One region of the Lawsonibacter sp. genome, then DNA from elsewhere that is predicted to be linked to it. Evidence: riboswitches for the same ligand, from Rfam matches in the RefSeq annotation. Region 1 holds a riboswitch; the other holds the start of a gene.
The links. A riboswitch is a leader RNA that binds a small molecule or an ion and turns the genes downstream of it on or off. The one in region 1 is predicted to bind lysine.

Region 1 (11,951 bases):
GTGGTCGGGATGGTCGGGCAGCGAGGGGTGGTTGACATGCTCCACCAGGGGGTGCTTGGACAGATAGCCCACCACTGCCCTGGTATTCTCTGCGTGCCGGTCCAAGCGCAGCGAGAGGGTCTCCACGCCCTGGAGCAGCAGGAAAGCGTTGAAGGGGGAGAGGGTGGCCCCGGTGTCGCGCAGCAGGATGGCGCGGATGTAGGTGACAAAGGCGGCGGGACCTGCGGTATCCGTGAAGGAAACGCCATGGTAGCTGGGATTGGGAGCGGCGATAGGGGCATATTTTCCGTTGGCGGCCCAGTCAAACGTTCCGGAATCCACGATGATACCGCCTAACGTAGTGCCATGACCGCCGATGAATTTGGTGGCGGAGTGGACCACCAGGTCTGCGCCATGCTCAATGGGGCGGATCAGATAAGGCGTGCCGAAGGTATTGTCGATGACCAGGGGCAGGCCGTGCTTGTGGGCAAGGGCTGCAAGGGCGTCGATATCCGGAATATCGCTGTTGGGGTTCCCGAGGGTCTCCAGATAAATGGCTTTGGTATTCGCCTGAATGGCGCGCTCCACCTGCGCCAGGTCGTGGACGTCTACGAACGTAGCGGAGATGCCGTACTGGGGCAGGGTATGCGCCAGCAGGTTGTAGCTGCCGCCATAAATGGTCTTCTGCGCCACGATATGCTCTCCCGCCTGCGCAAGCGCCTGAATGGTATAGGCGATGGCCGCCGCACCGGAAGCCAGCGCCAGGGCGGCCACGCCGCCTTCCAGCGCCGCCAGACGCTTCTCCAGTACATCCTGCGTCGAGTTGGTCAGCCGGCCGTAGATGTTGCCGAGGTCCGCCAGCCCGAAACGGGCTGCCGCGTGAGCCGAGTTTTTGAACACGTAAGAGGTGGTCTGATAAATGGGCACCGCCCGGGCATCAGTGGCAGGATCGGGCTGCTCCTGGCCAACGTGAAGCTGGAGCGTCTCAAAATGATAAGGTTGCTTACGCATAAAGCGGCCTCTCTCTTTCTGTTTCTCATTTTTATGGCAGGGTCAGTCTGCAAACAGGGGGGTGGAAAGGTAGCGGTCGCCGGTATCGGGCAATAGGGCGACGATGGTCTTACCCTTGTTCTCCGGACGGCGGGCCAGCTGGATCGCCGCCCATACGGCTGCGCCGGAGGAGATACCCACCAAAATCCCCTCCGCGCGGCCGATCTGACGGCCGGTGGCAAAGGCGTCGTCGTTCTCCACGGCGATGATCTCATCATAGACGTTGGTATCCAGCACCGCAGGGACAAATCCGGCCCCAATTCCTTGGATCTTATGGCTTCCGGCGGTACCCTTACTCAGCACCGGGGAGGCCGCCGGCTCCACCGCTACGATCCGAACCGCCGGGTTCTGGCTTTTCAGGTATTCGCCCACGCCGGTGATGGTGCCGCCGGTGCCGACGCCGGATACGAAGAGGTCTATCGTCCCATCCGTATCCGCCCAGAGCTCCGGGCCGGTGGTAGCCTTATGCACAGCGGGATTGGCCGGGTTGACAAACTGACCGGGAATAAAGCTGTCTGGAATCTCCCGCGCCAGTTCGTCGGCCTTGGCGATCGCCCCCTTCATCCCCAGAGCGCCCTCGGTCAACACCAGCTCGGCGCCATAGGCGCGCATCAGCTGGCGGCGCTCTATGCTCATGGTCTCCGGCATGACGATGAGGATGCGGTAGCCCCGGGCCGCCGCTACGGAGGCAAGGCCGATCCCGGTATTGCCCGATGTGGGTTCGATGATGACGGAACCGGGCTTCAAAAGCCCCTTTTGCTCTGCATCGTCGATCATGGCTTTGGCAATGCGGTCCTTGACGGAACCTGCGGGGTTAAAATACTCCAGCTTGGCCAGGATACGGGCCTCCAGGCCAAGGTCCCGTTCGATGTGGGTCAGCTCCAGCAGGGGGGTCTTGCCAATCAGTTGGTCTGCACGGGAATAGAGGTTGCTCATATTTACTACCTACTTTCATACTAGGTTTATATGGATAATATACCTTGTCATCGACCTTGTCAATCCTTCTGCCACATTTTCTCTATCCGCCCATTGAAAACCTATTAAACCTATTGTATAATTGGTTAAACCAACGAAAGTGAGGATGTCCTCAATGATGATCTCGACCAAAGGCCGTTATGCGCTGCGGGTCATGATCGACCTGGCAGAACATCAAGCGGACGGCTATATTCCTTTAAAGGTGATCGCGGAGCGGCAGGATATCTCTGAAAAGTATCTGGAGAGCATTTTGAAAGCGCTGGTACGGGAAAAGATACTGACCGGTCTGCGTGGGAAGGGGGGAGGCTACCGTCTGGCCAAGCCGCCGGAGCGCTGTACCGTTGGCAGCATCCTGCGCCTGACCGAGGGAAGTCTCGCTCCGGTTGCCTGCCTGGAGGATGACGCATACCAGTGCCCCCGCATGGCGGACTGCCGCACGCTGCCCATGTGGCGAAAGCTGGATGCCATGATCCGTACGTTTTTCGACGGCATCACCATTGCGGACCTCATGGTATCAGGCCGACCGGGCAACGAATATATTATATGATGGGACAGCCTGGACGGGACCAACACAAAAAAGCCCCTCAGAGTACGCGCCTTCGGGCGCGAGCCCTGCAGGGCTTTTTTGAAAAACGGAGCGGGCGCTGCCGTTATCTTTTTCAGCCTGCCGCTTTTTGTATTGGCCCAACAAACCGTCGTACTTTCGTCCGGCAATGTGGTAATAGAGCTCAAAGCACAGCGTTATGACCAAAACACCGCCAGGAAGCAGGGGATTGCAATGGTGGTCTCCGGAACTTCCGGGTCTTCGCGGATACTCAGCTTCATTGGCGCCCTCCTCCTTCGTGTTTCCAGTGTATCCAGTCTGCAGGCGATTGGCAAGTGCTTTTGCCCAAACGGCGTTTTCAAGCGGCTAAGCGGTCGTTTTTGCGCCCTGAAAAAGCGGGACCCGGAGAATCCCGGGCCCCGCTTCAGGTCATTTGAATTGTCCGACCAGGTCTGCCATGGAATAGAGACCGGGGGCGTCTATGCCGGCCAGGAAACGCGCCGCCTTCACCGCGCCGGAGGCAAAGACCTCGCGGCTCAGCGCGGAGTGACGCAATTCGATGACCTCGTCCCGCCCGGCAAAAAGGACCTCGTGATCCCCCACAATACCGCCGCCCCGTACGGAGGAGATCCCGATCTCGTGGGCCTGACGGGCCCTGCGGATGCTCTGGCGCTCATAGACGTACTCCGGCGTATCGGAAAGCCCATCCGCCGCCGCTTCCGCCAGCATCAGAGCCGTACCGCTGGGCGCATCCAATTTTTTGTTGTGATGGCGCTCCACGATCTCCACGTCATAGCGCTCGCCCAACACCGCCGCCGCCCTGCGCACCAGGTCCAAAAGCACGTTTACTCCAAACGACATGTTGGCGGAACGGAAAATGGGGATCTGCCGTGCGGCCGCGTCAATCGCGGACAGCTGCTCCGGAAGATATCCGGTGGTGCACAGTACCAGAGGTATCCGGCGGCTCCTTGCAAAGTGCAGCAGCGCGTTCAGCGCCGCCGGTGAGGAAAAATCCACGACCACATCGGCCTCGCCCCGGAAGTCGGCCGGGGAGGCGAAGACCGGAAACTCCCGCTCTCCCGCCCCAAGAAGGTCAAAGCCTGCGACGATCTCAACATCCGGTTCGGCGGTGCAGATCGCCTCCACCGCCCGGCCCATCCGGCCGTTACAGCCGGAAATGATCAGCCTTACCATGTTCCACATCCCTCCCGCGTCAAGAAAGGATCCCGGCGCTTATCATGGTCTGGCGCAGCGTTTCCAGATGCCCGTTGGACATATCGCACAGGGGCAGCCGCAAAGAGCCCACATCATAGCCGGCCAAATTCATAGCGGCCTTGATGGGGATGGGGTTGACTTCGAGGAAGAGCGCGTCGATAAAATCCATATACCGCAGCTGAAGCGCGCTGGCTTCCCCGAATCTGCCTTCCAGGCAGAGGTGGGTCATTTGGATCATGATCTCCGGCGCGATATTTGCCACCACGGAAATGACGCCCTTGGCGCCCAGACTCATCATGGGCACCACCTGATCGTCGTTGCCGGACCAGACGTAAAAATCGTCGCCGCAGATTGAGCGGGTGTGCGCCAGCAGGGAAAAGTTTCCGCTGGCTTCCTTGACGCCGTTGATCTTGGGATGCTGGGAGAGAACCTGATAGGTCTCCGCCGTGAAGGAAACGCCGGTCCGGGAGGGGACGTTATAGAGGATGATGGGCAGCTCCACCCGGTCGGCTATGTATTCATAATGCTTGATGAGACCAGTTTGAGACGCCTTGTTGTAATAGGGAGTCACATGCAGCAGAGCGTCGGCCCCGGAGTCCTGAGCGTGCTGGGACAGGTAAACGGCAGCGGATGTATCGTTGCTTCCCGCGCCGGCGATGACCTTGACCCGATGATTGACCCGCTTGACACAGTATTCCACGGCGGCAATATGCTCCCGAATGGAAAGGGTGGCGCACTCGCCGGTGGTGCCGCAGACGCAGATAGCGTCCAGGCCGCGTGCGATCTGCTCGTCGATCAGTCTGCCGAACCGATCGTAATTGACAGCGCCGCTCTGGTCAAATGGGGTCACAATGGCGGAGCAGGCTCCGGTAAAAACAGGTTCTCTCATGATAGGGGGTTACCTCCTTAGAATGTACCCCTCCGCGCACAGCAGTTCGGCCAGCAGGACGGCTCCGCCCGCTGCGCCGCGCAGGGTATTGTGGGAAAGACAGACAAACTTATAATCGTACTGGGTGTCGGGCCGCAGACGGCCCACGGATACGGCCATGCCCCCCTCCAGCGCGCGGTCGAGACGGGTCTGGGGGCGGTCTGGCTCCTCAAAATAATGCAGGAACTGTTTGGGCGCGGTGGGCAGGGCCAGCTCCTGGGCGCGGCCCTTGAAATTTGCCCAACTGTCTTTGATCTCCTCCGGGGAAGGGGTGTTTTGGAAGGTGGCGAAAACAGCGGCCATATGGCCGTTGGAGACGGGGACGCGCAGGCACTGCGCGGTGATGGCGGGCGACGCGGCGTTGACGATCACGCCGTTTTCCACCTTGCCCCAGAGCTTCAGCGGTTCACGCTCGCTCTTCTCCTCTTCGCCGCCGATGTAGGGGATGACATTATCCACCATTTCCGGCCAGGTCTGGAAGGTCTTGCCCGCACCGGAGATGGCCTGGTAGGTGCAGACGAGCACCTTTTCCAGACCAAAGCCGCGCAGGGGGTGCAGTGCGGGGACATAGCTCTGGAGGGAGCAGTTGGACTTGACGGCAATGAACCCGCGCTCCACCCCCAGTCGCTTTCGTTGGGCCTCTATGACCTGAATGTGTTCCGGATTGATCTCCGGCACCACCATGGGCACGTTGCTGGTCCAGCGGTGGGCGGAATTATTGGAGACCACGGGGCACTCATGGCGGGCATACGCTTCCTCCAGCGCCTGAATCTCCTCTTTCTTCATGTCCACGGCGGAGAAGACGAAATCCACTTGGGCGGCGATCCGTTCCACATCCTCGGCGGCATTCATGACGACGAGGTTTTTCGCCTCCTCAGGCATGGGGGTATCCATGGCCCAGCGGGTACCGATGGCTTCCTCATAGGTCTTGCCGGCCGAACGGCCGCTGGCCGCGATAACGGCGAGCTGGAACCAGGGGTGGTTTTCCAAAAGGGTCACAAACCGCTGACCGACCATACCGGTACCGCCAATGACGCCGACCTTGTACTTTTCCATAATCAATGACCTCCATCGTTCATGATGTATCCTATTCCATTGCCGGCTCGTTTGAGACCGGCAAAACCGGATCGAAGCAAAAAATAAATCAGCAGTTTACAGAACTGCTGATTTTGTACTATAATGTCAAAGACGATTTGCCTTTGACAAGATACCCCAAAAGCAGACAGCGCTCCACCGCGGCGCGCGGCGACAGTCGGACGGCTCTTCGCCGGGCGACCAGGAGCGGGGCTTCCGTGGACCGGGCTCCTTCGGCGGCGTCCCCTTTCGCAGCGGTTCCAGGGGCCACCGGAGCCCTCCCCGCGCTACTGTTGAACAGCCGCGACCTCTGTTATGCTAATAACGCCTATGGAATTGAAATTTTAAAAATTGTACCACAATTCGAAGAATCGTGTCAACAAAACCGGGATGTGAGAATTGACAAATGAAGCAAGGGAAATGTTTGAAATTTATACAACTTGCAGCCGCCCTCCTGATGGTTTCCCAATGGATGGGTGCAGCGCCTGCCCAGGCGGCCTCGGTACAGGTGAATCCGACCATCCGGGTGGGGCTCTTTTACGGCGGCAGCGCCCTGCCAGGGGCAAATCTGCTCAACGAAGTGGGTTCCGGGTACCGCTTCGGCTATTTTGACGGCAGCCTGCGCTTTGTTCCGCTGGGCAGCACGGCGAAAACTGCGATCTCCATGGTAAAGGATCAGACCGTGTATTACGGCACTGTGGGCGGCTGGGCTGGATATTACGACTCCATTTCTTCCGGCATTGCCGTGGGGGGCTATCATCTCCAGCTTCCGGAGCGCTATGCCGACTTCCAGGCGGCGTCTGCGGCGGCCTGCCGGTATGCCGGCGCCTTTCCGGCATGGATCGACGGAGCCTATTACGTCAGGCTCGGCTCCTATCTGGACAGCGCCTCGGCACAGAACGCACAGGCCGCGGTGCCCGGAGCGTCGGTGACGGCCCCGTCGGGCACGGGCGTTTCGGTGGTGGAGACGGGGACCGGAACGATCCTGTTCCAGTTCGACAGCACCGACGGATGGGCCCTGGCGGTCCAGCCCGGTTTGGATGATACGGTCAAGACCCGGACTATTTTCCGGGGAAATACCTATTACGGCGCGTTCCAGTACCGGCGCAGCGGCGGCAATCTGACGGTGAGCAACGTACTTCCCATGGAGGATTATGTGCAGGGGGTCATTTTGTCCGAGATGAGCGCCTCCTGGCCCTTGGAGGCCCTGAAGGCCCAGGCGGTATGCGCCCGGACTTACGGCTATGCCAAGCTGCTGGATCAGCGGCACAGCTCCGACGGCTTCGATATCTGCAACACGGTCCACTGCCAGGCTTACAGGGGGATCGCCGGCATGAGCGACGCCAGCCGCCAGGCGGTGGAGGCCACTTATGGCCAATATATCTGGTATAACGGCGGCTTGACCGAGCCGGTCTATTTTTCCTGCGATGGCGGAGCTACGGAAGACGCGGGGAACATCTGGTATGAGGACACGCCCTATTTGAAAGGGAAGACGGATCCCTATGAGGCCGCTGTATCCGATAAAATTGAACGCTACAGCTGGAGTGTGACCTATACCCGCCAGGAGCTGACTGATCTGCTCAACGGCAAGGGTTACGCCAATTCCGGCATCGTGGACGTTCAGGTCACAAAAACGTCGCCCACGGGGAATGTACTGGCAATTACCTTTACAGATTCGGCGGGAAAAAGCTTCACGAAGACGAAGGAAGACTGCCGGACATTTCTGGGACTGCGTTCCCAGCGCTACAGCATTTCGGGCGGAAGCGGAGGTTACGCGGTGAACGGGGAGGGGACGCTGCCCTCTGTGAGCGGCGTATACGCGGTGGACGGAAGCGGAACGGTATCCCAGCTGCCCTCCGGCCAACCCTATGTCATCGGCGGCGACGCCGCGGTGAAGCAGTTGGCCCCATCCGCCGCTTCGGGGGGCGATACCTTTACCATCGCCGGAACCGGCTGGGGCCATCACGTGGGTATGAGCCAATGGGGCGCGTATTCTATGGCACAGCAGGGCTATACTTATTGGGATATCCTGCAATTCTACTATACCGGAATCGAGGTGCGCCAGCCATAAAGACCGCTGATTTTGATTTTTACCTGCCGGAGGAACTGATTGCACAAACTCCGCTGGAGCGCCGGGATGCCTCCCGGCTCCTGGTGCTGGATAAGAACACGGGGGCGCGGCGGCATATGCATTTTTACGATTTGCCCGCCCTCTTGCGCCCGGGCGACTGCTTGGTGCTCAACGACTCCCGGGTCCTGCCCGCACGGCTTGTCGGCCACCGCGTGCCCGGCGGCGGCGCAGCGGAGGTGCTGCTGCTCATCGACCGGGGCGACAAGGTGTGGGAGTGCCTGGTCCGGCCGGGACGCAGGCTCAAGCCCGGCGCGCGCATTTCCTTCGGAGACGGCGCCCTCACCGCTGAGGTGCTGGAAGTCTGCGAGGGCGGCAACCGCCTGGTGCGCTTTGACTATGAGGGTATTTTTTTGGAAAAGCTGGAGCAGCTGGGCAAGATGCCCCTGCCGCCCTATATCAAGCAGGAGCTGGAGGACCCGGAGCGCTATCAGACGGTCTACTCCCGGGCGGTGGGTTCCGCCGCCGCGCCGACGGCGGGACTGCACTTTACCCGTGCGCTGCTGGAACAGGTGCGCGAAATGGGCGTAAAGGTATGCTACGTTACACTTCATGTGGGCCTGGGGACCTTCCGTCCGGTGAAAGAAGACGAGATCACCGACCATGAGATGCACGCGGAGTACTGCATGATTCCGGCTGAGACGGCCGAGACCATCAACCGCACGAAGCAGACCGGCGGACGGGTCATCTGTGTGGGCACCACTTCCTGCCGCACCATTGAGAGCTGGGCTTCGGAGGACGGCACGCTTCGGGAGAGCGCCGGGTGGACCAATATTTTCATCTACCCGGGGTATCGCTTTAAGGCGTTGGACGGTCTGATTACCAACTTCCATCTGCCGGAGTCCACCCTCATCATGCTGGTCTCCGCACTGGCGGGACGGGAGCAGGTGCTGGCGGCATACCAGGAAGCGGTGGAACAGCGCTATCGCTTTTTCTCCTTCGGGGATGCGATGTTCATCACAGACCTTATCCCAAGGGACGATCAGCCGGACTGACGCCGTGCGGCACATTGGGGGAGATGCGGAGGAAGGAGGAGACGGTATGCACGCAGACCGGAGCGACCGGCGCACGCGGTATACACAGATGGTCCTGAAAAAGAGCCTGATCGAGTGGATGGAGCAAAAGCCGCTTGCAAAGATTACCATCAAAGAGCTCTGTGAGCGGGCGGACATCAACCGCTGTACCTTTTATGCCCATTACCGGGATCAATACGATCTGCTGCAGCAGATCGAGGACGAGATCATCTCCGAGATCCGGGAGCGGCTGTCCGCCTTCGATTTTCGCGCCGATATCGGCGAGGCCTTTCAAGTCGTGGAGCAGATTTTTCAGTATATCGCGGATAACCGCGACTTCTGCAGCCTGCTGCTGAGCGAGAAGGGCGATTTCAGCTTTCAAAAGCGGGTCACGGCTCTGTTTCAGGAGCAGTATGCCCAGCAATGGCAGGCGTCCCGCTCCACCGACCCGGAGACCGTGGAATATTTGTACCGTTATGTCATCACCGGCAGCATCGGCATCCTGCAGAATTGGCTGAAAAGCGGCATGCGCAAGTCGCCGGGTGAAATGGCGGGACTTTTGCTGCGGCTGACCAATCAGGGCCTGGCCGCTTTTTCCTGACGGTCCGCTCAAGGCAGGCGAATTGGAATGGGATCATTGGCCTGCTTGCCCAATCTCGGCCCGGTGTTGGCGGAACGTCTTCACAAAATCGGCGTAGATACCCCGGAACCGCTGCGGAGCATGGGCAGCCGGGCAGCCCTGATACAGATTCGCGCCCAGGCGGACCCCAACGCCTGCCTGCACCAGCTGCCGGCCCTGGAAGGGGCGATCCGGGGCGTACGCAAGAAGGAGCTGCCCGATACCTGCAGGACCGAGCTGCGTGCCTTTCATCAAAGCCTGAAATAAAGGAGCGTTTGCGTGTTTAAACTCATCCAGACCGAAGGCCGTGCCCGGCGCGGCGAATTTACCTGTGCCCATGGCACGGTACAGACCCCGGTGTTCATGAATGTGGGAACCCAAGGCGCGATTAAGGGAGCTCTCTCCGCCCACGATCTGCGGGAGATCGGCTGCCAGGTGGAGCTGTCCAATACCTATCACCTGCACCTGCGCCCCGGAGACGACGTGGTGCGCGCGCTGGGCGGGCTGCACCGGTTCATGGACTGGGACGGCCCGATCCTCACCGATTCCGGAGGCTTCCAGGTCTTTTCTCTGGCTGGACTGCGGAAGATCCGGGAGGAGGGCGTCACCTTTGCCTCGCATATCGACGGGCGGCGGATCTTTATGGGGCCGGAGGAGTCCATGCGGATCCAGTCCAACCTCGGCAGCGACATTGCCATGGCTTTTGACGAATGCGTGGAAAATCCGGCCACCTATGAATATGCCAAGGCCTCCTGTGAACGCACGCTGCGGTGGCTGGAGCGGTGCAAAGCAGAGCATGACCGGCTCAACGCCCTTCCGGAGACGGTGAATCCGGGACAGATGCTCTTCGGCATCAATCAGGGGGCGACCTTTCCGGACTTGCGCATCTGGCACATGCAGCAAACCGCAAAGATCGACTGTGAGGGCTACGCCATCGGCGGTCTGGCGGTGGGAGAGCCGGCACAGGTCATGTACGATATCATCGACGTGATAGAGCCCTATATGCCCGTGGACAAGCCGCGCTATCTTATGGGCGTGGGCACCCCTTCCAACATCATTGAGGGCGTGGCGCGGGGCGTGGACTTCTTCGACTGTGTCATGCCTGCCCGCAACGCCCGACACGCCAAGCTTTTTACCTGGTCGGGCGCCATGAACATCAAGAATGAAAAATACAAGCTGGACGAGCGGCCCATCGACCCGGACTGCGCCTGCCCAGTGTGCCGCTCCTTTTCGCGCGCCTATCTGCGCCACCTCTTCGCGGCAGGGGAGATGCTTGCCATGCGCCTTGCGGTACTGCATAACCTGTATTTTTACAACGCCCTGGCCGGACGGATCCGGCAGGCCCTGGATGAGGGCTGTTTTGCGGACTTCCGGGCGGAATATTCCCCCAAATTGGCCGGACGCCTGTGAAGAATCTGTGAATCCTGCGAAAAAGGCTTGTCAAATCCTGCATTTCGTTTTATAATAGCTTTTACGTGATGAAGAGGTTCATCCAAGTATTTATCGGAGGGGATTGTTTTGCTGACACAGGTAACGAGTGCGATGCTGACGCAGGAGGGCGGCACCGGAAGCATGCTGAGTATGATCCTGCCCTTTGTCCTGCTGATCGCAGTCTTTTATTTCCTGCTGATCCGGCCCGAGAACAAAAAGAAGAAAGCGGCTGCCAAGATGCGCTCCGAACTGGCGGTGGGGGATGAGATCACCACCATCGGGGGAATCGTCGGCACCATCTGCGCAGTCAAGGAGGACACCATCGTCATTGAGACCGGCGCCGACCGCGTGCGCATGGAATTCACCAAGTGGGCGATTTCCACCAAGGGCACCCAGGCCACGGAAAACGGCGCGGGCGAGACCAAGGATTCCAAGGACAAGAAGTAATACGAAACGCCCTCCCGGCATATGTTCCAGTAGGAACGTGGCAAGGGAGGGTGTTTTTATGCGGAAAACAGAGGAGGATCAGGCCGCGAAGCTGCTGCGCTACGGGGTCGGGATCGTTTTGGGTGGGGCCGCGGCGCTGGCGGTATGCCTTTTGTTCCTGCTGGCTGCCTCGGTGCTCATCTCACGGGGGCTTTTGGCGGACGGTCTTACTTATCAGCTGAGTATCGTCGGCTGTGTGGTGGGGGCGTTCGCAGGCGGAATGCTGGCGGTTCGCCGCTGCGGCAGGCGTACGCTGATCGTAGGGCTGTGTACCGGAGCGGTGCTTTTTCTGCTGTTGCTTACGGTTGGCGTGCTGTTCTTTGAGACCATGTCGGTGGAGCAGGGCGGGATCGGACTGCTGTGCGGCGGTCTGTGCGGCGGCGCGGCCGCTGGGCTGCTGGGCGGCGGAAAGCGGAGCGGTGGAAAGAAAAAGCGCAGAAAATAATTGAAATCGGGCCGCGGCTATGCTATAATCCTCCTAAACCATTTGTTATGGGAGGGAAACCAGA
Region 2 (11,951 bases), on a different contig from region 1:
GGGTACGGGAGCCGATGCGGACGATCTCCACGTGGGGGATCTCGCGCAGCTTGGCGATGATGTACTCCAGGCGCTCGTCAGAGCAGAGCAGCGCATCGCCGCCGGAGAGCAGAACGTCCCGGATGACAGGGGTGTTGCGGATGTACTCGATGGCCTGATCCACCTGATCCACGGGCATGCCCGCGTCATGCTGGCCGGCGAAGCGGCGGCGGGTGCAGTGACGGCAGTACATGGAGCACTGGTCGGTGATCAGCAGCAGGCAGCGGTCCGGATAACGGTGGGTCAGACCGGGCGCCGGGGAGTCCTCATCCTCGTGCAGGGGGTCCAGCAGGTCGGAGACGGCCTGGTGCAGCGCCTTGGCGGTAGGAATGGCCTGCAGCCGGACGGGATCGCGGGGATCACCGGGCTGGATCAGGGACAGATAGAAGGGGGTAATGGCCATGCGCAGGGTGCCCAGGCAGGCCTTGACGCCCTCTTCCTCTTCGGGGGTGAGCTCCACGTACTTCTTCAGGTCCTCCAGGGTCTCGATACGGTTTTTGACTTGCCAGTGCCAGTCGTTCCACTCTTCATCAGAAACGTTGGGGAACAGGATATGGCGACGGGATTCGATCATAATAAGAGCACCGCCTTCTACATAATTTTGATGGACCGGGGCCGGGTCCCCGGCGCCTTACAGAGGTTCCGCCGTTTTGCGGCGGGCGGGGGATCGCGCCCCCTCAGACGTATTTGGCCTGGAAATAGGAGCGCAGCTTCTCGTTCTCACGCAGTTCGCTCAGGGTGATCTCCGCGTGGCCCTTGGTGTAGCCGTTGCCCACGATCATGGTCACGTCTTTGCCTACGCCCTCGGCGCCCAGAGCGGCCTTGGTGAAGGACGTGGCCATGGAGAAGAAGTAGACGGTGCCACCGTCCCGCACGGGGAGGATGCAGCTCATCTCGCAGTTCTTCACGTTGACCACGCAGATGGACACGTCGTATTCCTGCCCGCCGTTGGCCTCCAGCGCGGCTTCCAGTACCGCCACCGGCTCGGTGGCGCTGACCACGATGGCCTCATGGCACAGGCGCAGACGTTTGAGCAGGCGTGCGTCCTCGTTGCTGATAACCAGCGCGACTACGCGGCCGGTAGCGCCGCAGCGCTTCATGGCCTCATAGCAGCAGAGCATGCCGCTCTTGCCCGCGCCGCCCAGGATGAGAACGCTGTCGCCCCGGTTGACCAGCTTGCGGGTCTGGGCGGGGGCGCCGGCCACGTCCAGGGCGGCCAGAGCCAGTTCCTCGCTCATGTCGTCGGGAAGCTTGGCGTACAGGCCGGACTCGAACAGGATGGCCTGGGCATCCACCTCCACCCGGTCAATATCCTGGTGGATCGCGAGGATCTTGTTAATCTTCAGGGGGGTCATGGACAGGGAGACCAGAGAGGCGATGCGGTCGCCCTCCTTCAGGTCGATCTTCCCCTTCAGATCGTCGCCCAGCTGGGCGACCGTGCCCATAAACATGCCGCCGGAGCCGGTAACGGGGTTTTGCTGCTTGCCGCGCTCCGCCACGATCTCCAGGATCTTGGCTCCGATCTTCTCATCGTCGTGTCCGGCCTCGTTGGCGATCTGGGTAAAGGAAGCCGAGTCGATGTTCAGGGCGGAGACGTTCACCAGGATCTCGTTGGAGTAGATCTCGTCCATATTGTTATCGATACGGTAGGCCGCCTGGGTCAGGACGCCCTTGGGCTCGATGACCCGGTGAGAGCCGTACCGATTGCCTTTTTTCTGCATGGGTCCACCTCCCGCTTGGAAGGGAGCGGGCCGCGGCCCGCTCCCCCGTATCTTGTTGATTAGATGTACTTCTCCTCGAACAGCTTGCGGATCTTGGCATTCTCCCGCAGCACGTTCAGGGTGATCTCGGCGTGGTTCTTGGTGTAGCCGTTGCCCACGATCATGGTCACGTCCTTGCCGATGCCCTCGGCGCCCAGAGCGGCCTTGGTGAAGGAGGTGGCCATGGAGAAGAAGTAGACCAGACCGTCGTCGCGGACAGGCAGGATGGCGGCCATTTCGCAGTTCTCAATGTTCACGCAGCAGATGGAGATATCGTACTCCTTGCCGCCGGTGATGGCCAGAGCGGCCTCCATGACCTCGACGGGCTTGGTGCAGTCGGCCACGATCACGTCGGTGTAAACGCCCAGGTCGATCAGACCCTGGACCTGCTTGGGATTGCGGACAACGCCGACGACCTTGCCGTTGGGGCCGACCTTCTTGAGCGCCTCGTAAGCGCACAGAACGCCGGACTTGCCGTTGGCGCCCAGGATCAGCACATCGTCGCCCTCCTTGGGCAGCTTGCGGGCCTGCGCGGGAGCGCCGGCCACGTCCAGGGCGGCCAGGGCCAGAGGCTCGCTCATATCGTCGGGCATCTTGGCGTAGATGCCGCTCTCGAACAGAATGGCCTGAGCGTCCACGTCCACACGGTCGATCTCCTTGTGGATGGCCTTGATCTTGTTGATCTTCAGGGGGGTCAGGGAGAGGGAGACCAGGGAGACGACCTTGTCCCCCTCCTTCAGATCGATCTTGCCCTTCAGATCGTCGCCGATCTTGGCCACGTTGCCCATGAACATGCCGCCGGAACCGGTGACGGGATTCTGCTGCTTGCCGCGCTCGGATACGATGCCCATGATCATTTCGCCGATCTTCTGCTCGTCCCCGCCGCAGGCGTCGGAGATCTGAGTGAAGGAGGCGGAGTCGATGTTCAGGGCGGTCACATTGCACAGGATCTCATTGGAGTAGATCTCGTCCATGTTGTTGTCGATTTTGTAAGCCGCCTGGGTCAGAACGCCCTTGGGCTCAATGACGCGGTGGGTGCCGTACTTGTTGCCTTTTTTCTGCATAGTAAATTCCTCCTGCTTCAATTGTTCGGTCTGTGGGATAGTTCGGGTTGGGGAGAATTGGGTCTGTGCGTTGGTTGGGGAGATTGGGTCTGTGCGTTGCGTTTGGTTGGGGAGTTTTTGCCTGGTTGGGGAGATCGGGTTTCCAGCTTGGGAAATCGGGTTTTCGGTTGGGGAGATTGGGGTTCCAGTTTGGGAAATAAGGGATTCCGGGTTGGGGAGTGTTTTGTGGGTGCGGTTGGGAAATCCCCGGGGATTACTTGTTCAGAGACAGGATCGCGCGGGCCTCGTCGGGGGTGGCGATCGCGCGGCCCAGTTCCCTGGCCAGGCGCACGACCTTTTCCACCAGCTCGCCGTTGCTCTTGGCGGGAACGCCGCGGGAAAGGTTCAGGTTGTCCTCAAAGCCGACCCGGACGTTGCCGCCCATGGCGATCGCGGCGGCGGCCAGCGTAAAGGCGTTGCGGCCGATGCCGGTGGCGGTCCAGGTGGAGCCGGCGGGGATCATCTTGACCAGATAATCCAGGTGGCCCGGCGTGGCGGGGGTGCAGCCGGGAACGCCCAGCACGAAGTTGAACTGCATGGGCGCGCCGGGGACCTGCCCCTTCTTGGCCATGGTCAGGATGGTGTCCAGATGGCCGATCTCAAAGCACTCGTATTCGGGCTTGATGTTGTTTTCCAGCATCCGCTTGCCGAACGCGCGCATGGTGGGCATGTCGTTGACAAAGATATCGTCGCCGAAGTTGCAGGTGCCGCAGTCCAGGGTAGCCATCTCGGGGAAGAGCTCGGTGGGCTGCAGGCGCTCCTCCGGGGTCATGCCGGTGGCGCCGCCGGTGGAGGGAATCAGAATGACGCCGGGGCAGGCTTCCCGGATGGCGTCCATAATGACGCGGAAGCGCTCCTTGTCCTGCGTGGGGGTCCCGTCGTCCCAGCGGACGTGGACGTGGATGATGGCCGCGCCGGCATCGAAGGCGCTCTTGGCCTCACGCACCATCTCTTCGATGGTATAGGGGACGGCAGGATTCTGCTCCTTGGTGACCTCTGCGCCGCAGATGGCCGCTGTAATGATGAGCTTTTCCATAAAATACCTCCTCCAAAAAAGTACGCGCCGACCCGTCTGGAAAAAAACCGACGGGACAGCGCTCCACAAAAACAAAAAACGCTATTTATGACCAACAGGACCGTGCTTCGGCTCTGTCCGTCATAAATAGCGCTTCATGTTACTCATGACAATCCGTAAGCGCTGGGCCCACGGCTCAGGGGGAGGGTTGTACGGTACGCGTCCCCCTTCGGCGGCGCACACATTCACAGGCCGCATCGGGCTCGCCCGCCCTTGCCATCGTGCCTGTTACCTTGTGCTCCGCGCCTCTATCCATGCATGTTATTTACTTGTTTACGAAGTCAATATATCCCAAAGCATGGTATTTGTCAACACTTTTTTTGTACAAATTTGTGCTGAAAAAATTGACAGAAAAAACGAACTACAGGTCGGCCTGGAACAGCTCCATCAGCTCCGGGTCCAGCTTCAAAAGGCGGCATACCCGCAGGGCGTCCCGGGGGCAGGGCGCTCCCGGAGGGGCGGGCAGCAGGCGGTAATCCATCCGGCGGGCGATGCGGCGGCGGGGGTCGTCATGCTCGTCCCCGTCGATCTCCCGTACCAGCCCGGCCACCTGATAGTGGGCGGTGGCCACGTCGGACACGCCGTCGTAGTGGGTGGTCATCAGGGCCACGCAGTCCAGGGTGCCCAGGTGGCGCACCAGGGCGCGGGCCAGGGCGGCCCCCTCCTGAGGGTTGGTGCCCCGGGCAAACTCGTCCAGCGCCACAAAGAAGAAGCTGCCCCGGGTGTGCTGGAGCAGGCGGTCCAGCAGGTGGACCTCCTTGCCGAAGGAGGACAGGCCGCCCGCGCCGGGGCCGCTGTCCGCCAGAATGAGGGACACATGGTGGAACAGGGGCAGGCGGGCCTCCTCCGCGAAGACGAAAAAGCCGCACTGAAACAGGAGCAGGGAGAGCACCACGGAGCGCAGGGAGACCGTCTTGCCGCCCATATTGGCGCCGGTGATCACGGTGCAGCCCTTGTTCAGTTCCAGATCCAGCGGGGTAAAGGCTTCCCCGCGGGCAAGCAGGTCTTCGGCCACCTGGGGGTGGCGCAGGCCGCGCAGGGTGATGGAGCCGTCCCGGGAGAACACGGGGCGGCGGCAGCCGTACCGCCGGGCCAGCTTGGTCTTGGCGAAGATCAGGTCCAGACGTCCCAGCGCGTCCATGTTGGCCAGAAAGTCCGCCTTATATTCCATCAGTTTGCAGGTCAGGTCCCGGCGCACCAGCAGCTCCAGCTGGTCCTCCCGCACGGCCAGCTCCCGCCGCTGCTCCAGAAGGGCGGGCTTTTCCGCCTCCGAGGCGGCGCGGATGGTCTTTTCCAGCCTGGCCTTCTGCTCGCGCAGGGGGCCGAGACCGGGGTGGTAGGAGCTCAGCACCGAAAAGGCGGGAAGGCGGCGGCCGTCCGGGTCCACCAGGGCGAGGGCCGCGTCCATGGGAGGGAACGCGATCCCGGCAAAGGGGGGCAGGGCCGCGTAGGCCTGCTGCACCTGCTCCAGCGTGACCAGGAAATGTTTGATCTCAAACAGCTCCACCAGGTCAAAAGGGTTGCCGGGGTCCCGGTCGAAGCTGCCGCGGATATCATGGAACAGGGGCAGGCAGCGGGTCACGCCGCGCAGGGGGGGCTCCTTGGGCCGGACGGCCTTGGGCGCGTCGCAGCAGCAGGGCTGCTCCTCCGGCTCGGGGAGCTGCTTGGCGTCCCAGAGCGAGAGGGAGAGGGCCAGGTTGTCCAGCTCGTCGGCCAGGGCGGCTTCCTCCCCGGGGCCGTACCACCGGGGGGCGCGGGCGGCGGCGCGGCCGAAGGGGGACAGGGGGACCAGCCGGTCCAGCACCCATTGCAGGCCGGAATGTTCGCGCAGCTCGTGAGTCAGTTCCATGGTTACTCCTCCTTCACGTTCACCACCGGCAGGTCCAGGACCCGCCGGAGGGCGGAGACGAATTGATCGGGATCGAAATGCCAGCCGTAGGCCGACCAGGGATTGGCCGCCACGGCGGCGATGGTCAGCTCCCGCCGCACCGCCAGGGCGCCGCCGGAGCGGAGGAACAGATCCCAGGCCGCCCGTCCGGCCAGCACGTGGGTGGCGTCGGCCGCCACCAGGGTCAGGGGCGCGCCCCGGCGGGCCAGGGTCTTGAGCAGCGGGTCGGTGATCCCGCCCGCCGCCCACAGCACGCAGCGCCGGCGGGGCAGCTTGTTCCAGCGGGGGGCGCCGGCCTCGTCCAGAGGCAGCTCCAGCGGCGCGCCCTCGGGCGTGAACAGGGCAAAGCGGGACGTGCAGGCGTCCAGCGCGGCGCAGAGGGCGGGGTGCTCCGGGCGGCGGCTGGCAAACAGGGCGCAGGTGTGGGCGGTCTCGGCCACCACAAGGTCCATGTCCCGGTCCAGCGAAGCGCCGGTACACAAAAGCGCGGCGCCCTCGATCCCGGCCCCGGCCAGCGACTTGCGCCCGGCGGCCCCGTCGATGAGCACCCGGTCCGCCCCCAGGGATGCAAACACCTCGCACAGCGGCGGCAGCTGCCCGGCGGCGGAGGGTCCGGCCAGCTGGATATACCCGTCGGACAGGGCGCGGAAGACGCCCACCTCGCCCAGCGGGGTCATCACGTCGGTCAGGCAGGCCACTTCCACCGTCACGTCGCACAGCGGCAGCATGCCCCGGGCCGTGGCGAACAGGTCGCCGGCTTTGATGTACAGGTCGGGCTTTTCCGTGCCCGTCACCAGGTCGGTGCCTTCGCCGTCCCGGCCCACCGAGGTCAGGCCCAGGCACTCCTCCTCCAGCTCCGCCATCAGGCGGCGCATGGCGGTGGTCTTCCCCGCGTTCTTGCACAGCCCGATCACCGTTACCGGGGACGCGTCCCCCACCAGGGGGGCCAGGAGCTTTTTCAAAAAATGCACCTCCATCGCGCAGGAAATCCTGCGCCGTTCGCCGGCATGGCGCGCCATGCCGGCGGAAATACGCATTGCGGCCGTGGCCGAATCCGATCCGGACGGTTCCAAAGGGCCGTTCGACCCCAGCGCGGTTGATTCAACAGAGAGTATTATAGAAGCCTTTGGACGATTCTGTCAATGGGGGGGCGCGTTTCCGCCGGGCGCCCCAGAAAACAACAGAGCCGGGGCCCGTTCCGGCCGCCGGCTCTAGCGTTTCATTTGTTCCGCGAGGTTGACGAGCGCATCCAGCTGCTTGGCGTCCAACGCCTTTAAAGCGTCCATCAGCCGGTGCAGCTGCTGGGGACAGGGAGTTTCATCATCGAAAAACTCCCGGGGCGTGATACCGAAATAGTCACAAATGTAGAAAAAATTACGCATGGAGGGTAGCATCTTTTGATTTTCGATGTTGTTGACGTAAGATTCGCTCAGGCCGATGTCAAGGCTCATCTCGCGGGCGGATACCTGCTTTTGTTCCCGCAGTGCAGTGAGGCGGCGGGCCAATTGCTCTTCAAACACAATATCCACCCCCCAAAAAAGCTTTTCTATAATTGTACTAGATGTTTGTTGAAAATTATGGTTTTATACACTATATTTAAGATGGAGTATAAATTTGAACTAGCTATAAATTAAAAAAACAAGAGGTGAAATAGATATGGACGTAACTTGTGAAATTGAAAAAAACCGCCAGGCCGAGGTAGTTCTAGCCTGCCTTGGGATCGCTCGCCGCTATCAGGGGTGGCGGTACATCAAAACCGCGCTGGAGTGGGCCCTGGCGGGGTGGGAACCGGACCGGGAAGTGTTCATCCGGCTGGGTGTCACATACCGGGTCTCCGCCGCGTCGGTCAAACAGAGCGTCTCCCGCGCCCTCTGGCAGGCCCGGGTCCACCGCCCGGAAGAGCTGGCCTATATGACCTTTTACGTGGACGGCACGCCCAACCGGACGCGCAGGCAGCTCTGCGCCCTGTGTACCTGGCTGCGCGCCTTTGAGCCGGTATGCGTGGGCAACGGCGTATTTCGCTGGCGTTTGCGGGAATAATTTCCTTCCGATTGCAAAAGCTGTTGCGGAGGTGAGGCAAATGCCATCGATTTGGAGCGAAACGACCCAAATAGCCCCCCGGCCTCCGCTGCCGGGCGACCTGGAGACCGATACGGCCGTGATCGGCGGCGGCATGGCGGGGGTGCTCACCGCCTGGCTGCTGAAGGAGGCGGGGGTGGAGTCCGTGGTGCTGGAGGCGCAGCGGCTGGGAAGCGGGCAGACCCGGAACACCACCGCCAAGATCACCAGTCAGCACGGGCTGATCTACGACAAGCTGACGCGCCGGTTCGGCGCGGAGCAGGCCGGGCAGTATGCCCGGGTCAACCAGCGCGCCATTGCGGAGTACCGGCGTATCGTCCGGGAGCTTGCCATCGACTGCGCGCTGGAGGAGCGGGCGGCCTATCTCTACTCCACGCTGGACGAGGACGCGCTGCGCGCGGAAGCCCACGCCGCCCGGGCCCTGGGCCTGAACGCGCAGTTTACCGCCCAGACCGCCCTGCCCTTCCCGGTGAAGGGTGCGGTGCGCTTTGAGGAGCAGGCCCAGTTCCATCCCCTGCGCTTTTTGGCGGCGGTAGCGGAGCAGGTGACGGTATATGAGCAGACCCTGGTGCTGCGGGTGGACGGAGGGCGGGTGGAGACCGACCGGGGGACCGTGCGGGCGCGGCACGTCGTGTTCGCCTGCCATTTCCCCTTCGTCAACGCCCCCGGCTACTATTTCGCGCGGATGCACCAGGAGCGCAGCTACGTGCTGGCGCTGAAAAACGCCCCGCAGCTGGACGGCATGTACTACGGCGTGGACCCGGAAGGGCTCTCCTTCCGAAACGCGGGGGAATACCTGCTGCTGGGCGGCGGCAACCACCGGACGGGGGAGAACTCCGCCGGAGGACGCTATGAGCTGCTGCGCCAGGCGGCCCGGCGCTGCTATCCGGACAGCCGGGAGGCGGCGCATTGGTCCGCGCAGGACTGCATCCCACTGGACGGGGTGCCCTATATCGGCGTGTACGCGCCCTCCGTCCCCAATTGGTATGTGGCCACCGGGTTTCAGAAGTGGGGGATGACCTCCTCCATGGCCGCCGCCATGCTCATCAGCGCCCGTATCACCGGGCGGGAAGACCCGGACGGGGCCGTTTTCTCGCCCCGGCGCTTCAAGCTGCCCGCCGCCGGGGCCAACCTGCTGGAGGACGGCAAGCAGACGGTAAAAGGCCTCTCGCGCCAGCTTTTCACCTCCGGCCGCGCGGAGCTGGAGGCCCTGCCCAGCGGCCACGGCGGCGTGGTGGAGCTGGACGGGGAAAAGGTGGGCGCCTACCGGGACGAGACGGGCGAGCTGTTCCTGGTCTCCACCCGCTGCCCCCATCTGGGCTGCCAGCTGGAGTGGAACCCGGATGAAAAAAGCTGGGAATGCCCCTGTCACGGCTCACGCTTCGACCACCGGGGCCGCCTGCTGGAGGGACCGGCGCAGACGCATCTGACGGAATGATGGCCGTTGCAACGGGGGGGAAAATGTGGTATCTTAGATAGCATCAAAAGGAGCCCGATTTCCGCTCCAAAGGAGCCTGAAAGATGAAAACCATCGCCATCCTGGCCTGCAAGCTGCTGCGCTTTGCGGGCAAGCTGCTGGGCAAGGGCAGCAGCCTGCCCGGCAGCGTGGCCCTGAAGCTGGACCCCGATATCCTGCAAAAGATCAAGCTGCCTGACCGGGTCATCGCCGTCACCGGCAGCAACGGAAAGACCTCCACCGTCGAGATGATCGCCCACGTGCTGCGGCAGAACGGCTGGAAGGTGGCCTACAACCGGGAGGGCTCCAACCAGATCGAGGGCGTGACCACCTTCCTGCTCTCCGACTGCACGCTGGGGGGGACCTGCCGCAGCGACGTGATCCTGCTGGAGAGCGACGAGCGCTTTGCCCGCCACACCTTCCGGCACTTTACCCCCACGCATTACGTCATTACCAACCTCTATCGGGACCAGCTCACCCGCAACGGACACCCGGAGTGGATCTTCGACATCCTCCAGGACAGCATCCACCCCGGGACCAGGCTCATCCTCAACGCAGACGATCCGCTGGTGTCCTGCTTCGCTCTGGGGCGGGACAACCCGGTCACCTGGTTCGGGGTGGAACGGCTGCCCTTCTCCGAGACGCAGCCCTCCGGCCGCTACCGGGACGGGGCGTACTGCCCCCACTGCAAGCATCCCATGGAGTATGAATACTACCATTACAACCACATCGGCGCCTACCGCTGCCCCGGCTGCGGGCACCACCGGCATACGCCGGAGGACGCCGTCACGCAGGCCAGCCTGGAGGAGAAGCATCTGATCCTCAACGGCAAGTACCGCGTGGACATGGCCGTTTCCGGCATCTATCACATGTACAACACCCTGGCGGCCTTCTCCGCCTGCCGGGCGCTTGGGCTGGCGGAGGAGCCGATCGCCCGGGCGCTGAGCGGCTACGCCCTGCAAAACGGACGCATCGTCTCCTTCCGGGCGGGCGAGCGGGCGGGCACGCTGCTGACCTCCAAACACGAAAACTCCATCTCCTACGACCAGTCCATCCGCCTGGCCGTCCAGGACGGGCGGGACGTGACGGTGCTGGTGCTGGTGGACGCCATCAGCCGCAAATACTTCACCAGCGAGACCTCCTGGCTGTGGGACATCGACTTCGAGCGCCTGAACGCCCCTCAGGTGAAGCAGATCGTCCTGGCCGGACGGTACAGCAACGATCTGGCCGTCCGCTTCTCCTACTGCCCCATCCCGCCGGAGCGCGTCCGCGTGATCGGGGACATCGGCGCGGCGGTGGACTGGGTGAAGGAGCACGGCGAGGGCTATATCTATTTCATCACCTGCTTCTCCGACAAGGACAAGCTGCTGACCCGCGTGCAGGTGGAACAGGAGGGACGGGCATGAAAATCCTCTATCTGTACCCCGACCTGATGAACCTCTACGGGGAGAGCGGGAACCTTTGCGCCCTGGAGCGCCGCCTGGCGGACCAGGGGGAGGACGTGAGCGTGGACCGGAAAGCGCCGGGGGAGGCGCTGGAGATCGCAGCGTACGATTGGATCTACATGGGCGCGGGCACCGAGCGCAGCCAGAAGGCGGCGCTGGAGCACCTGCGGCCCTGCGCCGGAGCGCTGCGGGAGGCGATGGACGCCGGGAAGCATGCGCTCTTTACCGGCAATGCCGCCGCCCTGTTGGGCCGGGAGATCACCGACGCAGCCGGGCAGGTCTGGCAGGGCCTGGGGCTGCTGGACGTTGCCGTGCGGGAGCGGCGCGATACGCGCTACACCGGCGACGCCATCGCCCGCCACCCGGAGCTGGAGCGCCCCCTGGTGGGATTTTTCAACCACTGTGAGGACTGGGAGGGGGACGTGGAGCCCCTGCTCCAGGTGGTCATGGGCCGGGGAAACCGGGAAGGGGACAGCGGGGAGGGCTTCCGGAAAAACAACTTTCTGGGCACTCACCTGATCGGGCCCGTCCTGGTGAAAAATCCCCACTTCCACTACTGGCTGCTTTCCCGCCTGCTGGGGCGGACGCCGGAGCCGAAAGAGTACCTCTATGAGGAGAAGGCCTGGCAGGTGACCTATGACGCGCTTGCGCGCCGAAAGGACCAGCCTGCGGAATAGAACCGGCTTGCCGATTGTTGGCCAGCCGCGCGTCCCGCCCGGAGCATTCGCTCCGGGCGGGACGTTTTTTACAGGCGGGCGAGCAGCGTTCCGGCGATCTGATCGGCGGTGCGGTAGACTCCTTCAAAGTCCACGCGGGGGTTGTAGACGGCCTCCAGGTCGTCGTGCATGGCTTTGGCCTGCGCCAGGGATTCCACCGCCTCTTCCAGCAGGGCGGCGGACACTTTGCGGGAGAATTTCAGCCGGGGCTTGTTCCGGCGCAGCAGTTCGGAGTCGGCCATGGCGTCCAGCCGCAGGCGGCGGTAGGGCCGCTTTTCGTAGGGCAGCGCAGGGGTGGAGGAGACGAAACCGAGGGAAAGAGAGGGAATGAGCAGATGCTCCATCCGGTCGGGGAACATGGGGGATGGGCAGACGATCACATCGTGCCCT

Region 2: linked by a shared signal. The riboswitch ahead of MR825_RS14290 (3-keto-5-aminohexanoate cleavage protein) and the one ahead of asd (aspartate-semialdehyde dehydrogenase) in region 1 are both predicted to bind lysine.

Annotation. Positions count from the first base shown of each region.
Region 1 is NZ_JALFGV010000017.1:30,448-42,398, forward strand. It holds gene MR825_RS01620 (O-acetylhomoserine aminocarboxypropyltransferase/cysteine synthase family protein) at 1-990, opposite strand, end outside; gene cysK (cysteine synthase A) at 1,033-1,965, opposite strand; gene MR825_RS01630 (RrF2 family transcriptional regulator) at 2,120-2,551, shown strand; gene dapB (4-hydroxy-tetrahydrodipicolinate reductase) at 2,978-3,742, opposite strand; gene dapA (4-hydroxy-tetrahydrodipicolinate synthase) at 3,762-4,652, opposite strand; gene asd (aspartate-semialdehyde dehydrogenase) at 4,662-5,747, opposite strand; lysine riboswitch at 5,907-6,086, opposite strand; gene MR825_RS01650 (SpoIID/LytB domain-containing protein) at 6,274-7,836, shown strand; gene queA (tRNA preQ1(34) S-adenosylmethionine ribosyltransferase-isomerase QueA) at 7,833-8,888, shown strand; gene MR825_RS01660 (TetR/AcrR family transcriptional regulator) at 8,935-9,507, shown strand; gene MR825_RS01665 (TfoX/Sxy family DNA transformation protein) at 9,535-9,792, shown strand; gene tgt (tRNA guanosine(34) transglycosylase Tgt) at 9,805-10,935, shown strand; gene yajC (preprotein translocase subunit YajC) at 11,107-11,403, shown strand; gene MR825_RS01680 (TIGR04086 family membrane protein) at 11,462-11,887, shown strand.
Region 2 is NZ_JALFGV010000170.1:2,531-14,481, reverse strand. It holds gene ablA (lysine 2,3-aminomutase) at 1-613, opposite strand, end outside; gene MR825_RS14300 (L-erythro-3,5-diaminohexanoate dehydrogenase) at 717-1,760, opposite strand; gene MR825_RS14295 (L-erythro-3,5-diaminohexanoate dehydrogenase) at 1,820-2,863, opposite strand; gene MR825_RS14290 (3-keto-5-aminohexanoate cleavage protein) at 3,117-3,938, opposite strand; lysine riboswitch at 4,058-4,236, opposite strand; gene MR825_RS14285 (MutS-related protein) at 4,339-5,826, opposite strand; gene MR825_RS14280 (hypothetical protein) at 5,829-6,836, opposite strand; gene MR825_RS14275 (helix-turn-helix domain-containing protein) at 7,077-7,385, opposite strand; gene MR825_RS14270 (hypothetical protein) at 7,522-7,905, shown strand; gene MR825_RS14265 (FAD-dependent oxidoreductase) at 7,946-9,382, shown strand; gene MR825_RS14260 (MurT ligase domain-containing protein) at 9,466-10,806, shown strand; gene MR825_RS14255 (type 1 glutamine amidotransferase) at 10,803-11,522, shown strand; gene MR825_RS14250 (hypothetical protein) at 11,591-11,951, opposite strand, start outside.